DNA from 2 places in the Flavobacterium cerinum genome. Region 2 is predicted to be linked to the other one. Evidence: riboswitches for the same ligand, from Rfam matches in the RefSeq annotation. Region 2 holds a riboswitch; the other holds the start of a gene.
The links. A riboswitch is a leader RNA that binds a small molecule or an ion and turns the genes downstream of it on or off. The one in region 2 is predicted to bind S-adenosylmethionine.
Positions count from the first base shown of each region.

Region 1: linked by a shared signal. The riboswitch ahead of NOX80_RS13450 (Na+/H+ antiporter NhaC family protein) and the one ahead of NOX80_RS06360 (homocysteine S-methyltransferase family protein) in region 2 are both predicted to bind S-adenosylmethionine.

Region 1 covers NZ_CP101751.1:2,999,288-3,006,040, reverse strand. Annotated here, with positions in the region: gene sucD (succinate--CoA ligase subunit alpha) at 110-982, shown strand; gene NOX80_RS13460 (DinB family protein) at 1,183-1,719, opposite strand; gene NOX80_RS13455 (Crp/Fnr family transcriptional regulator) at 1,778-2,314, opposite strand; SAM-I-IV-variant riboswitch at 2,447-2,542, shown strand; gene NOX80_RS13450 (Na+/H+ antiporter NhaC family protein) at 2,604-3,926, shown strand; gene fabG (3-oxoacyl-[acyl-carrier-protein] reductase) at 4,002-4,748, shown strand; gene NOX80_RS13440 (hypothetical protein) at 4,809-6,753, shown strand, end outside.
Region 2 covers NZ_CP101751.1:1,441,391-1,448,143, forward strand. Annotated here, with positions in the region: gene thrA (bifunctional aspartate kinase/homoserine dehydrogenase I) at 1-1,488, shown strand, start outside; gene NOX80_RS06355 (trans-sulfuration enzyme family protein) at 1,520-2,692, shown strand; SAM riboswitch class I at 2,765-2,886, shown strand; gene NOX80_RS06360 (homocysteine S-methyltransferase family protein) at 3,041-4,033, shown strand; gene metH (methionine synthase) at 4,042-6,723, shown strand; gene metF (methylenetetrahydrofolate reductase [NAD(P)H]) at 6,747-6,753, shown strand, end outside.

The DNA of each region.
Region 1 (6,753 bases), 1.6 Mb from region 2:
ACGAAAAAAATAAAAAATAGCCGATAAAAGTTTGAAAAAACTTTCTTCGATTACGTTCAAAACCCTATTTTTGCAACACAGTTTTTAAAAATAATATAAAAAAAATATCATGAGTGTTTTAGTAAATAAAGATTCTAAAATAATTGTTCAAGGATTTACAGGTAGTGAAGGAACATTCCATGCTACACAAATGATTGAATATGGAAGTAATGTTGTAGGTGGTGTTACTCCGGGTAAAGGAGGTACAACGCATTTAGATCGTCCGGTTTTCAACACGGTTAAAGATGCAGTAGACCAGGCCGGTGCTGATACAACAATTATTTTCGTTCCGCCGGCTTTTGCAGCGGATGCAATTATGGAAGCTGCTGATGCGGGTATTAAAGTAATTATTACAATTACTGAAGGTATTCCGGTTGCAGATATGATCAAAGCTTATGATTATATTAAACACAGAGACTGTCGTTTGGTAGGGCCTAACTGTCCGGGAGTTATCACTCCGGGTGAAGCTAAAGTAGGTATCATGCCAGGATTTGTTTTCAAAAAAGGAACTGTTGGTATCGTTTCTAAATCAGGTACATTAACTTATGAAGCAGCTGATCAGGTTGTAAAACAAGGTCTAGGTATCACAACTGCTATTGGAATTGGTGGTGACCCGATCATCGGAACAACAACTAAAGAAGCAGTAGAATTATTAATGAACGATCCTGAAACAGAATGTATCATCATGATCGGTGAAATCGGCGGACAATTAGAAGCTGATGCAGCACGTTGGATCAAAGCGGACGGTAACCGTAAACCGGTAATCGGATTTATCGCTGGTGAAACAGCTCCGAAAGGAAGAACAATGGGACACGCCGGTGCTATCGTTGGTGGTGCTGATGATACAGCTGAAGCTAAAAAACGTATCATGAGAGAAAACGGTATTCACGTAGTTGATTCTCCTGCTGAAATCGGTAAAAAAGTAAAAGAAGTATTAGGATAATTAATTCCGAATCATCATAAATATTAAAGCTGCCTTACAAAGTCAGCTTTTTTTATTAAACCTGACGGCCTTTACTAGATTGCTAATAAACCTACATAAACCTGACAGGTCTTTACTAGATTGCTAATAAACCTGTCAGGTTTTTGATTTCGCATTGCTGATATACCTGTTAACTTTATTGATTTCGAAACCTGTCAGGTTTAGGAATGAACCCGTAGCGCCTGTTTGATATGACGTTCGTTGTGATAAATCAGGAATGAAAAAGTATCGCCCAATTGCAAACGGATTAATTTACTGATACTAATAGCCGTTTTGTTTTTTATCAGATTGATATGACGGGCTTTATCAAGGCAAAGAAGTAAAGCTTCCTGTTGAGAAATGAAAATTGTCAGCACCTGATGATCCAGTTGACTACCGATTGGATTATAGTTTTTTAAAGATTTTATCTTAGTCGGATTTTCAGCTTTCATCATTCTCGCAAAATAACCGCCCAATAAACCCGGTTTGTATTGTAATGTCGGTTGTGTATAACGGGCATTTGTTATGCGATAATTTAATTCCGGAATATAAAAATCACCATATCGATTCAGATGTTCAATGCATTCTAAGATACTCCAACTGGTTGTTGATGATCGCCGGTTTAGTTTTTGTAAGTCCAGGTTTTTAAAAGAATTAGCCACTTCAATATTGTATAAAGTTATTCGGGTCAGCTCGTCCAGTATTTGTTTGGTTTCCATAATTAGAATTATTTACTGCAAAATTCGAGGTTGTCCGACACAAAAAAATTGACCGGAATCAAGATTTTTTAATTCTTGACAATGTCTCGGCTGTCATTCGCAGATAAGATGCAATATATTTATCCGGAATTTCCTGAAATACCTGTGGACTGCGTTTTAGAACACTTTTATACCGATCAACTGGAGAAGTCATTAATAAATCCCTTTCCCGTTCCATTTGTTGAATGATCAATTGACCTAAAATGGTATTCCATAATTGGAGTAATTGCTTATCACTTTGAATAAAATCAAGTAATATCTTTTTAGAAATAACTTTAACAGTGGTCTTTTTTAAAGCCTGAATGTAAAATTGGGTTGGATTATCCGTAAAAAAACAATCAATCGCGGTGACAAATGAGTTTTTATAGCCAAATCGTATCGTATTTTCGTCCTCTTTATCAATAGTATAAACCCGGACACTACCGTCAACAATAAAAAAAACGGAAGCATCCTGATTGCCTTTAGTTATCAGATATGCATTCCTTTTGTAAACGGTTTCAGTTTCCCAAAGGTGATTTTGAGTAAGAAGCGTGTTAAGTTGATCGATTGGTGACATAGAAGCTAAAGTACTAAAAAATGAATATACTGTCAATTCCTGTATAAAGTTGTTAAAACGGTTGCGGAATGATTAAAAATCACGATCCGATTGATTTTAGTGATAAAATAATAAAAAAAGAACTATATTTGCCACAGTTATCACGAATCTCATAAGAGATAGCAACCTGCAACAACAAGCAAGGTGCTAAAACGATAAGCCAATCCTGTTGGAAAAAATGTTGTTTTTACACACTTACTTTCTGGTTCGGTTTTGCTTGTCACGTGAGCTTTAATTTTTTAAGCAATCGATGATGAAAAAATCAAAAACAAAAGGCAGTGCCTTGGCTTTACTGCCGTTCTTCGTATTTATTATTACTTTTTTAGGAGCCGGTATCCTGTTGGATGACTTTTATGCCTTTCCGTCACCGGTAGCCGTTATAACCGGTATTATCGCGGCATTTTTGTTGTTCAAACCATCTGTGTCAGATAAAGTGGATACTCTGATTAAAGGTTGTGGTGATAGTAAAATTATGACCATGTGTCTTATTTATCTATTGGCCGGTGCTTTTGCCAGTGTAACCAAAGCAATGGGAGGTGTTGAATCAGTCGTGAATCTTGGAATTAATCATATTAATGCCGAATATTTTCCGTTGGGCATCTTTCTGATTGCTTCATTTTTATCAACAGCAACCGGAACTTCTGTAGGAGCAATTGTAGCATTAGGACCAATTGCTGTAAGTCTGGCCGATAAAAGCGGAGCTTCATTACCTTTAATTTGCGGATCATTATTAGGTGGTGCCATGTTAGGAGACAACTTGTCCATTATTTCCGATACCACGATCGCAGCAACACAGTCATTAGGTTGTGAAATGAAAGATAAATTTAAAGTAAACCTGTTTATTGCCTTGCCGGCAGCTATTATTACCGTTTTAGTGTTATTGTTTTTCGGATTTAGCGGCGAAACGACAGCGGTTGTCATCGAAAAAGGGAATTACGAATGGATTAGTCTTTTACCTTATCTATTGGTGATTGTTTTGGCTGTAGCCGGATTGAATGTTTTTGTCACGCTTTTGACCGGAATTGTAGTTGCCGGAATTATTGGTTTACTGGGGAATGATTTTCCGTTACTTGATTTTACAAAAATCATTTACGACGGATTTCTTAGTATGACGGATATCTTTCTGTTATCGATGTTAACCGGCGGATTGGCCGCATTGGTAGAACAGGCAGGAGGAATTCATTATGTGTTGCGTACGGTAAAAGCCCGGATTAAAAGTAAAAGATCAGCGCAATTGGGTATCGGTGCGTTGGTTAGTTTTGTAAATCTGGCCATTGCCAATAATACAGTGTCGATTGTGATTACCGGAAGCATTGCAAAAGAGATTAACGATGAATATCATTTGAGTTCCCGTAAGACAGCAACAATACTGGATATCTTTTCATGTGTAGTTCAGGGAATATTACCATATGGCGCACAAGTATTACTATTGCTGAGTTTTGCCGGAGGAAAACTAGGCTTTTTGGATTTGATCGGAAACGCCTGGTATGTATTATTTCTGTTTCTGTTTACACTGATTGCGATCTACAGTAGGTTCTGGGACCGATTAGCTAATAAATTCTTTAAAGTTTAGCAACATAAGGAACGGATTAAAAACCGAATTGTTATATTTGTTACTTATTTCAAATAAACAAACTTAATCTTAAATATGAAATTACTGGAAGGAAAAACCGCAATCATCACAGGAGCGAGTAGAGGAATCGGAAGAGGAATTGCTGAAGTATTTGCTAAACAAGGTGCTAATGTAGCTTTTACTTATAGTGCTTCTGCCGAAGCAGCGAAAGCTTTGGAAAACGAATTATCGGCTTTGGGCGTAAAAGCAAAAGGCTATCAGTCAAATGCAGCTGATTTTAATGAAGCGCAAAAATTGGTTGATGACGTAATTGCAGAATTCGGAAACGTGGATATCCTGATCAATAATGCGGGAATAACAAAAGATAACCTTTTAATGCGTATTTCGGAAGAAGATTTCGACAGCGTTATTGACGTAAATTTAAAATCGGTTTTTAATATGACGAAAGCCGTTCAGCGAATTATGTTGAAAAACCGTGCCGGTTCTATCATTAACATGAGTTCAGTAGTAGGAGTAAAAGGAAATGCAGGTCAAACAAACTATGCGGCTTCAAAAGCGGGAGTTATCGGTTTTTCTAAATCTGTTGCATTAGAATTAGGTTCTCGTAATATTCGTTGTAACGTAATTGCTCCGGGCTTTATTGAAACGGAAATGACAGCAAAACTGAATGAAGATGTAGTAAAAGGATGGCGCGAAAATATTCCGTTGAAAAGAGGCGGATCTCCTGAAGATGTAGCAAATGCTTGCGTTTTCTTGGCATCAGACATGAGTGCTTATGTAACCGGTCAGGTGTTGAATGTTGACGGAGGAATGTTAACATAATAATTTAGATAAATAATAGTAAAGCGCTTAAAATTAAAAGATTAATACACTGAAATTATAATGACTGTATCTACGATTGTATTGCTGATATTAGCCGCTGTTATAGCTTTCGGTTTAGCGTTTTATCAATACTTATATAAAGTCGGAAACAGATCGAAAATCTATCTGTTTCTGACTTTTTTACGTTTTCTGACTATATTATCAATATTAGTGTTGCTGATCAATCCTGTTATATCACGAAAGACCTATCAGGATATTAAAACACCTTTGCCGATCATTGTAGATAATTCCCAGTCTATAAAGGAATTAAAACAGGAAAATCCGGCATTGACTCTTTCTCAAAAAATAGCAACCAATAGTGCTTTAAAAGAAAAATATGATGTTCAGCTTTATTCTTTTGATGCCGGTTTTAATACAGGGAAACAACCGGATTTTAGCGGAAAGCAAACGCATATTGATCTGGTTGCTCAGAATTTAAAACAATTTTATCGGAATCAGAATTACCCGGTTGTATTGTTAACGGATGGAAATCAGACGATAGGAAATGATTATGTCTTTAGTTTTCAGCAAAATACAACGGTTTATCCGCTGATTTTAGGTGATACTACTACCTTTTTAGACTTGAAAATCAATCAGTTGAATGTGAATAAATATGCATTCCTGAAAAATAAATTCCCGGTTGAAGTTTTTTTACAATATAGCGGAACAAAAAATGTTTCAGCTGTTTTTAGTATTCAGCAAGGAAACGGAACGGTTTATAAGCAAAATGTAAACTTCGGACCTAATAAAAAAGCGCAGTCTGTTTCGATATTATTAAATGCTGATAAAGTAGGAGTACAAACGTATAAGGCTGTAATCACATCGGCAGAAAACGAGAAAAACAAATACAATAATACCAAAAACTTTGCGGTTGAAGTTATTGATCAGCGTTCGGAAATTGCTTTAGTTGCTTCGTTAAATCATCCGGATTTAGGCGCTATAAAACGGGCAGTTGAATCGAATCAACAACGTAAAGTAACAATTGTTAATCCTAATGAAATCAGCAATTTAAATGATTACAATGTGTTGGTTTTGTATCAGCCCAATGCCGACTTTAAAAAGCTGTTGGAACAAAATAAAAACGCACAGTTAAACAGTTGGATTATCACCGGATTACAAACCGATTTTAATTTACTGAATCAATATCAGTCAGCTGTTCAGTTTCGGGTTGGTAGTCAGAAAGAAGATTTTTTAGCCGATTTTAATCCGCAATTTAATGCCTTTGCATTGGATAATATTGGCTTTGAGCAAATGCCTCCTTTACAAAATCCGTTCGGAACAATAACGGTTACCGGTAATGCCAATGTTTTGCTACAATCCAGAATCCGAAATATAAAATCCGGTAATCCGCTAATGGTATTTGCTGAAAACGGAGCAAAAAGGAGTGCTTATCTTTTCGGTGAAAATATTTGGAAATGGCGTGTTGAAAGTCATTTGAAAACAAAATCATTTGAACAGTTTGATATCTTTATTGATAAAACGATACAATTTCTGGCATCGAATGCCTTGAAAAAATCGTTGGTTGTTCAGCATGAAAGTTTTTATAATTCGGGTGAAACAATCGAAATTACGGCGCAGTATTTTAATAAGAATTATGAGTTTGATGAAAATGCGCGTCTGACGATACAAGTGAAAAATAAAGCGACCAATGCTGTTAAGAATTACGATTTCTTAAAAGGAAATAGTGAGTATAAAGTAAACCTTGATGGTTTGGCGGCCGGGCAGTACAGCTTTGTTGTAAAAGAAAATGAATCAAAAACTTCTTATAGCGGTAATTTTGAAGTTCTGGATTTTGAAATTGAAAAACAATTTGTCAATCCGGATGTAGCGCGATTAACACAATTGGCTGCTAATACTAACGGAAAAATGTATCATCCGAATCAGGTTGATGCTCTAATAAAGGCTTTAGCTGAAAATCCACAATATATTCCGGTACAAAAAGCTGTGATTACTCAGTCGCCGTTAA
Region 2 (6,753 bases):
AGAGGATTGCTGGGAAGAACAGGAATCGATGCCCGAATATTCAGAGTTATGGCTGAAAATGATATCAGTGTGAGCATTATTTCTCAGGGATCGTCTGAAAGAGGTATCGGAATTGTAGTCGCTGCGGATAAAGCAACCAAAGCAATCGTCGGACTCGAAAGAGAATTTGAAAACGATTTTTACAATAAGGATGTCAGTAAGATTTCAGCTACGGATGATGTTGCGGTGATTTCAATTATCGGTCAGGATTTGAGTACGTTCCATAAACCGTACACGGCTTTAATCCGAAATAAAATCGTTCCGATATTGTTTAATAATACTGTGACCGGAAAGAATGTAAGCCTTGTCGTTCAGAAATCACAAACCCATAAGGCATTAAATGTAATCCACGGAGAAATCTTCGGCGTAGCTAAAAAAATCAATATCGCTGTTTTCGGACACGGATGGGTTGGCGGAACATTAATCGACCAGATTCTGGCTTCTGCCGAAAATATCGAAAAAGTAAAAGGAATAAAACTCAACATTTTTGCGATCGGAAATTCCAGAAAAGTACTACTGAATAAATCGGGAATTGCAACCGACTGGAAAGAACAACTGGAACAAACCGGAAAATTATACAGTGTGGATGATGTGATTGATTATGCTAATGAACATCATTTGGAAAACCTGATTGCTATTGACAATACAGCTAGTGCCGATTTTATAGAACATTATATTCCATTAGCCGAGAATAGCTTTGATCTGATCTCATCGAATAAAATAGCCAATACAGTCGGATATGATTTTTATGAGAAATTACGAAAAGTATTAGCTGAAAATCAAAAGACCTATTTGTATGAAACAAATGTGGGAGCGGGATTACCGTTAATCGATACCATTAAATTATTACACCTTTCCGGTGAGAATATTACAAAGATTAAAGGTGTCTTTTCCGGAACGTTAAGCTACCTGTTTAACCATTTTTCGGTTGAAGACAGACCGTTTAGTCAGGTATTACAGGAAGCGGTAGATAAAGGTTTTACCGAACCGGATCCGCGGGAAGATCTTAGCGGAAATGATGTCGCCCGAAAATTATTGATCCTTGCGAGGGAATTGGATCTGAAAAATGAATTTGAAGAAATTAAAGTACAAAACCTGATTCCGGAAGGATTACGCGGTGGTGATGCTCAGACTTTTTTAAGTCGGTTAACGGAATTGGATGCGCTTTATCAATCGGTTAAAGAAAACCAGCAACCGGGACATGTGCTACGTTATATCGGGGAATTGTCAGGGGATTTACAACAAGAAAAAGGAAATCTCGATGTAAAACTGGTTTCGGTTCCGGGTAATTCGGCATTAGGTCAGTTAAAAGGTTCGGATTCGATTTTTGAAATCTATACCGATTCCTATGGTGATCAACCGATAATTATTCAAGGAGCCGGAGCCGGAGCTTCTGTTACCGCAAGAGGTGTTTTTGGAGATATCTTACGATTATCCGAAAAGAAATAAAATAATTCAGAACAACAAAACATACAATAATATGAGCAACTTAGAATATGGGTTCGAAACGCAGGCCATCCGAACTCAGGCAGAACGAAGTCAATATCTGGAACATTCAGTGCCGTTATACCTGACTTCCAGTTTTATTTTTGAAGATGCGGAAGATATGAGAGCTTCTTTCGCAGAGGAAAAAGACCGAAATATTTATAGCCGTTTTACCAATCCGAATACCAGTGAATTCGTTGATAAGATGTGTAAAATGGAAGGAGCCGAGTCCGGTTATGCTTTTGCAACGGGAATGGCAGCAGTATATGCAACCTTCGCCGCTCTTTTAAATTCCGGTGATCATATCGTGTCGGCAAGTAGTGTGTTCGGTTCGACCCATACACTTTTTACTAAATATTTTCCGAAATGGAATATCACAACCAGCTATTTTAATACCAACCAACCGGAAACGATTGAAAATTATATTCAACCCAATACCAAAATACTTTTTGCCGAATCACCAACCAATCCCGCAGTCGATATTCTGGATCTGGAATACCTGGGAAAAATTGCTAAAAAACACAACCTGATTCTAATTGTCGACAATTGTTTTGCGACACCCTATATCCAGAATCCTATTGCTTTCGGTGCGGATTTGGTGGTTCATTCGGCAACCAAGTTAATTGACGGACAGGGAAGAGTATTAGGCGGTGTTACCGTTGGAAAGGAAGATTTAATACGGGAAATTTATCTCTTTGCCCGAAATACCGGACCGGCGTTGTCTCCGTTTAATGCCTGGATCTTATCGAAAAGTCTGGAAACATTACCTGTTCGGGTAGAAAAACATTGTGAAAATGCAGAAAAAATAGCCCGTTTTTTAGAAGAACATCCGAAAGTACAAACGGTTAAATATCCGTTTCTGAAATCACATCCGCAGTATGAAGTTGCAAAAAAACAAATGCGTTTGGGCGGAAATATCGTTGCTTTTGAAATTAAAGGCGGTATAACAGCCGGTCGCCAATTTCTGGATAAAATCCGTTTGTGTTCGTTATCGGCAAATTTAGGAGATACCCGTACTATCGTAACACATCCGGCTTCCACAACACATAGTAAACTAACCGAACAGGAACGTTTAGCAGTAAGTATAACCGATGGATTGGTTCGGATTTCGGCCGGATTGGAAAGCGTAAATGATATTATCGCCGACCTCGAACAAGCACTGTCGTAAACGAAATCAGAACAGAAATTTGGTTCGTATAAAACAATTGCGTTATTTTGCAGTGTTCTTATACAGACTGAAATGTTATCACGAAAGGCAGAGGGAATAGACCCGTTGAAGCCTTAGCAACCCTTTACACTTTAAAGAAGGTGCTACATTCTACCCGAAACGACTAAGTTTAGTTTTTTCAGGATAGATAACAAAGAATACTTTTTCGGGTATTCACACTCCCTTTTACAGATAACATTTTACAGAATTTTCAGAACGACAAATTGCTAAAGCAGTATGTTGAATTAGTTGTTATCATTTAAAATAACTTTTCATATTGACTTTGGCGGAAACTAAAAAAACTAAAAGATGTCAAAGATTAAGGAAGCCCTGAGCAACAGAATATTGATTCTTGACGGAGCAATGGGAACCATGTTACAACGGTACAATTTCTCTGAGGAAGATTTCAGAAGTGAACGCTTTAAAGATTTTCCGCATCCGCTAAAAGGGAATAACGACTTGTTGTCGATTACACAACCGCAAGCTATCCGTGAAATTCATGCACAGTATTTTGAAGCCGGTGCTGATATCGTGGAAACAAATACCTTTTCCGGTACTACAATCGGTATGGCCGATTATCATCTGGAAGATCTGGTATACGAGCTCAATTACGAATCGGCTAAAATCGCAAGAGAAGTTGCCGATGAATTTACCGCACAAAACCCGGAAAAACCAAGATTTGTAGCCGGTTCAATCGGACCTACAAATCGTACGGCAAGTATGTCGCCCGATGTAAATGATCCCGGATTTCGGGCAGTAACGTTCGATGATTTACGGATTGCCTATAAACAACAGGTGGAAGCATTGATAGACGGAGGAAGTGATATTCTGTTGGTCGAAACAATTTTCGATACACTTAATGCAAAAGCCGCTTTATTCGCCATTGATGAGGTAAAGGAAGAACGCAATCTGGATATTCCGGTGATGGTAAGCGGTACAATAACCGATGCTTCGGGAAGAACATTGTCGGGACAAACCGTTGAAGCTTTTCTGATATCAATTTCTCATATTCCGTTATTAAGCGTCGGGTTTAATTGCGCATTGGGAGCTGATCAGTTAAAACCGTATTTAAAGCGATTGGCTCATAATACTTCTTTTAATATATCAGCGCATCCGAATGCCGGTTTACCGAATGCTTTCGGACAATACGATCAGACACCCGAAGAAATGCAACTACTGATCAAAGAATACCTTGACGACAACCTGATAAATATTATAGGCGGATGTTGCGGAACAACTCCGGAGCATATACGTTTGATTGCCGAAGTGGCAAAAGAATACCAACCCAGAATTTTAGAATAGAAAGGAAAATGGCTGAAGCAGACTGTAAAAAATACTTGCGACTATCAGGATTAGAACCGTTGATAATAACGCCGGAAAGTATTTTCGTGAATGTAGGAGAACGGACGAATGTTACCGGATCCCGAAAATTTTTAAGACTGATTAAAGAAGAAAAATACGAGGAAGCACTCGACATCGCAAGAGCTCAGGTTGAAGGTGGCGCACAGATTATCGACATCAATATGGATGAAGGGATGCTGGATGGAGTTGCCGCGATGACCAAATTTTTAAACCTGGTAGCTTCCGAACCGGATATATCAAGGGTTCCGGTGATGATTGATAGTTCCAAATGGGAAATCATAGAAGCCGGATTAAAGGTGGCACAGGGAAAATGCGTCGTAAATTCGATTAGCTTAAAGGAAGGAGAAGCGACTTTTGTACATCATGCAAAACTGATTAAACGATACGGAGCCGCCGTAATTGTAATGGCCTTTGATGAGGTCGGCCAGGCGGATAACTATCAACGTCGTATTGAAATTTGTAAGCGTTCCTATGATATTCTGGTAGATCAGGTGGGTTTCCCGGCCGAAGATATCATTTTTGATCCCAATATATTTCCCGTAGCAACCGGAATGGAAGAACACCGCCGGAATGCCCTCGACTTTTTCCTGGCTACAAAGTGGATCCGGGAAAATTTGCCGTATACGAATGTGAGCGGAGGAGTGAGTAATGTTTCCTTTTCATTCCGCGGTAACGACAGAGTTCGGGAAGCAATGCATTCCGCATTTCTGTATCACGCTATTCAACACGGCATGTCTATGGGAATTGTAAACCCTGAAATGCTGGAAGTATACGATGAAATTCCAAAAGATTTACTGGAACATGTTGAAGATGTATTGCTCGATCGTCGGGATGATGCAACGGAACGTTTACTGACTTTTGCTGAAAATGTAAAAGGTGATGTTAAAGCAATCGAAAAACAAAATCAGGAATGGCGAAACGGAACAGTTCAGGAACGGCTTACGCATGCTTTGGTTAAAGGAATCGATGAATTTGTAGAACTTGATGTGGAAGAAGCTCGCTTACAGGCGGCTAAACCGATCGAAGTAATCGAGATCAATCTGATGTCCGGTATGAATGTCGTAGGGGATCTTTTCGGAAGCGGAAAAATGTTTCTGCCACAAGTGGTGAAATCGGCAAGGGTAATGAAAAAAGCGGTAGCTTATTTATTGCCGTTTATCGAAGCCGGAAAAGGAGGCGCCTCCCGTTCAGCCGGAAAGATACTAATGGCAACGGTTAAAGGAGATGTACATGATATCGGGAAAAACATTGTATCGGTAGTATTGGGTTGTAATAATTTTGAAATTATCGATTTAGGAGTAATGGTGCCGCCTGAAAAAATCATCGAAACGGCAATTAAAGAACAGGTCGATATTATCGGATTAAGCGGATTGATAACACCATCGCTGGATGAAATGGTTTACCTGGCCAAAGAAATGGATAAACTCAATATTAAAATTCCGTTGATGATTGGCGGTGCAACAACTTCCCGTGCACACACGGCTGTAAAAATTGCACCGGAATACTCGGAAACGGTTGTTCATGTTAATGATGCTTCGAGAGCAGTAACGGTAGCCGGAAATCTGATTAATGAAAATCTGAAAACCAATTATGCGAAAACGATACGCTCGGAATATGACGAATTAAGGGAAGGTTTTTTAAACCGGTCGCGGGATAAAAATTTCCTGACCATTGCCGAAGCGCGTAAAAATAAACGACAATTGGACTGGAATGCATTTACTCCGCAACAACCCAATACAACCGGAGTGCATACAATTACTGTTGCTCTGGAAGAATTAGTCGATTATATCGATTGGACACCATTTTTCAGAACCTGGGATTTGCACGGAAAATATCCGGATATTTTACAGGATGAAATTGTGGGCGAACAGGCTGCGATATTGTTTCAGGATGCGCGGAAAATGCTGCATCAGCTTATTGCGGAAAATTGGCTGGAAGCAAAGGGAATTTACGGAATTTTTCCGGCGAATCAGGTTAACGATGATGATATTGAAGTATATGATACTAACGGAAAATTACTGGAAACATTCCTGACATTAAGACAACAATCGCAAAAAACGAAAGGAGCTCCTAATATTGCATTGTCGGATTTTATTGCACCTAAAACCAGTGGAAAACAGGATTATATTGGTGCTTTCTGTGTCACAACCGGCTTTGGAGTTGATGAAAAGGCAGCGGAATTTGAAGCGGCTCATGACGATTATAACGCGATTATGATTAAAGCATTAGGCGACCGGTTTGCAGAAGCATTTGCCGAATACCTGCATGAAAAGATACGTAAAGAAATCTGGGGCTATGCAGTCGATGAAACATTGAATAATGACGAACTGATTTCGGAAAAATATAAAGGAATCCGACCGGCTCCGGGCTATCCGGCTTGTCCCGATCACCTGGAAAAAAACACCATCTGGAAACTATTGGATGTGGAAACGAAAATCGGAGTCAGATTAACGGAAAGTCTGGCAATGTGGCCGGCATCTTCGGTTTCCGGATATTATTTCGGAAACCCGGAAAGTAAATATTTCGGACTCGGGAAAATAAAAGAAGATCAGGTCCGGGATTATGCACAACGCCGTAATGTAACCTATGAATATGCCGAAAAATGGCTTAATCCTAATATAGCCGATTAACAAAACGAAAATAAGTATCTAAAATGAAAG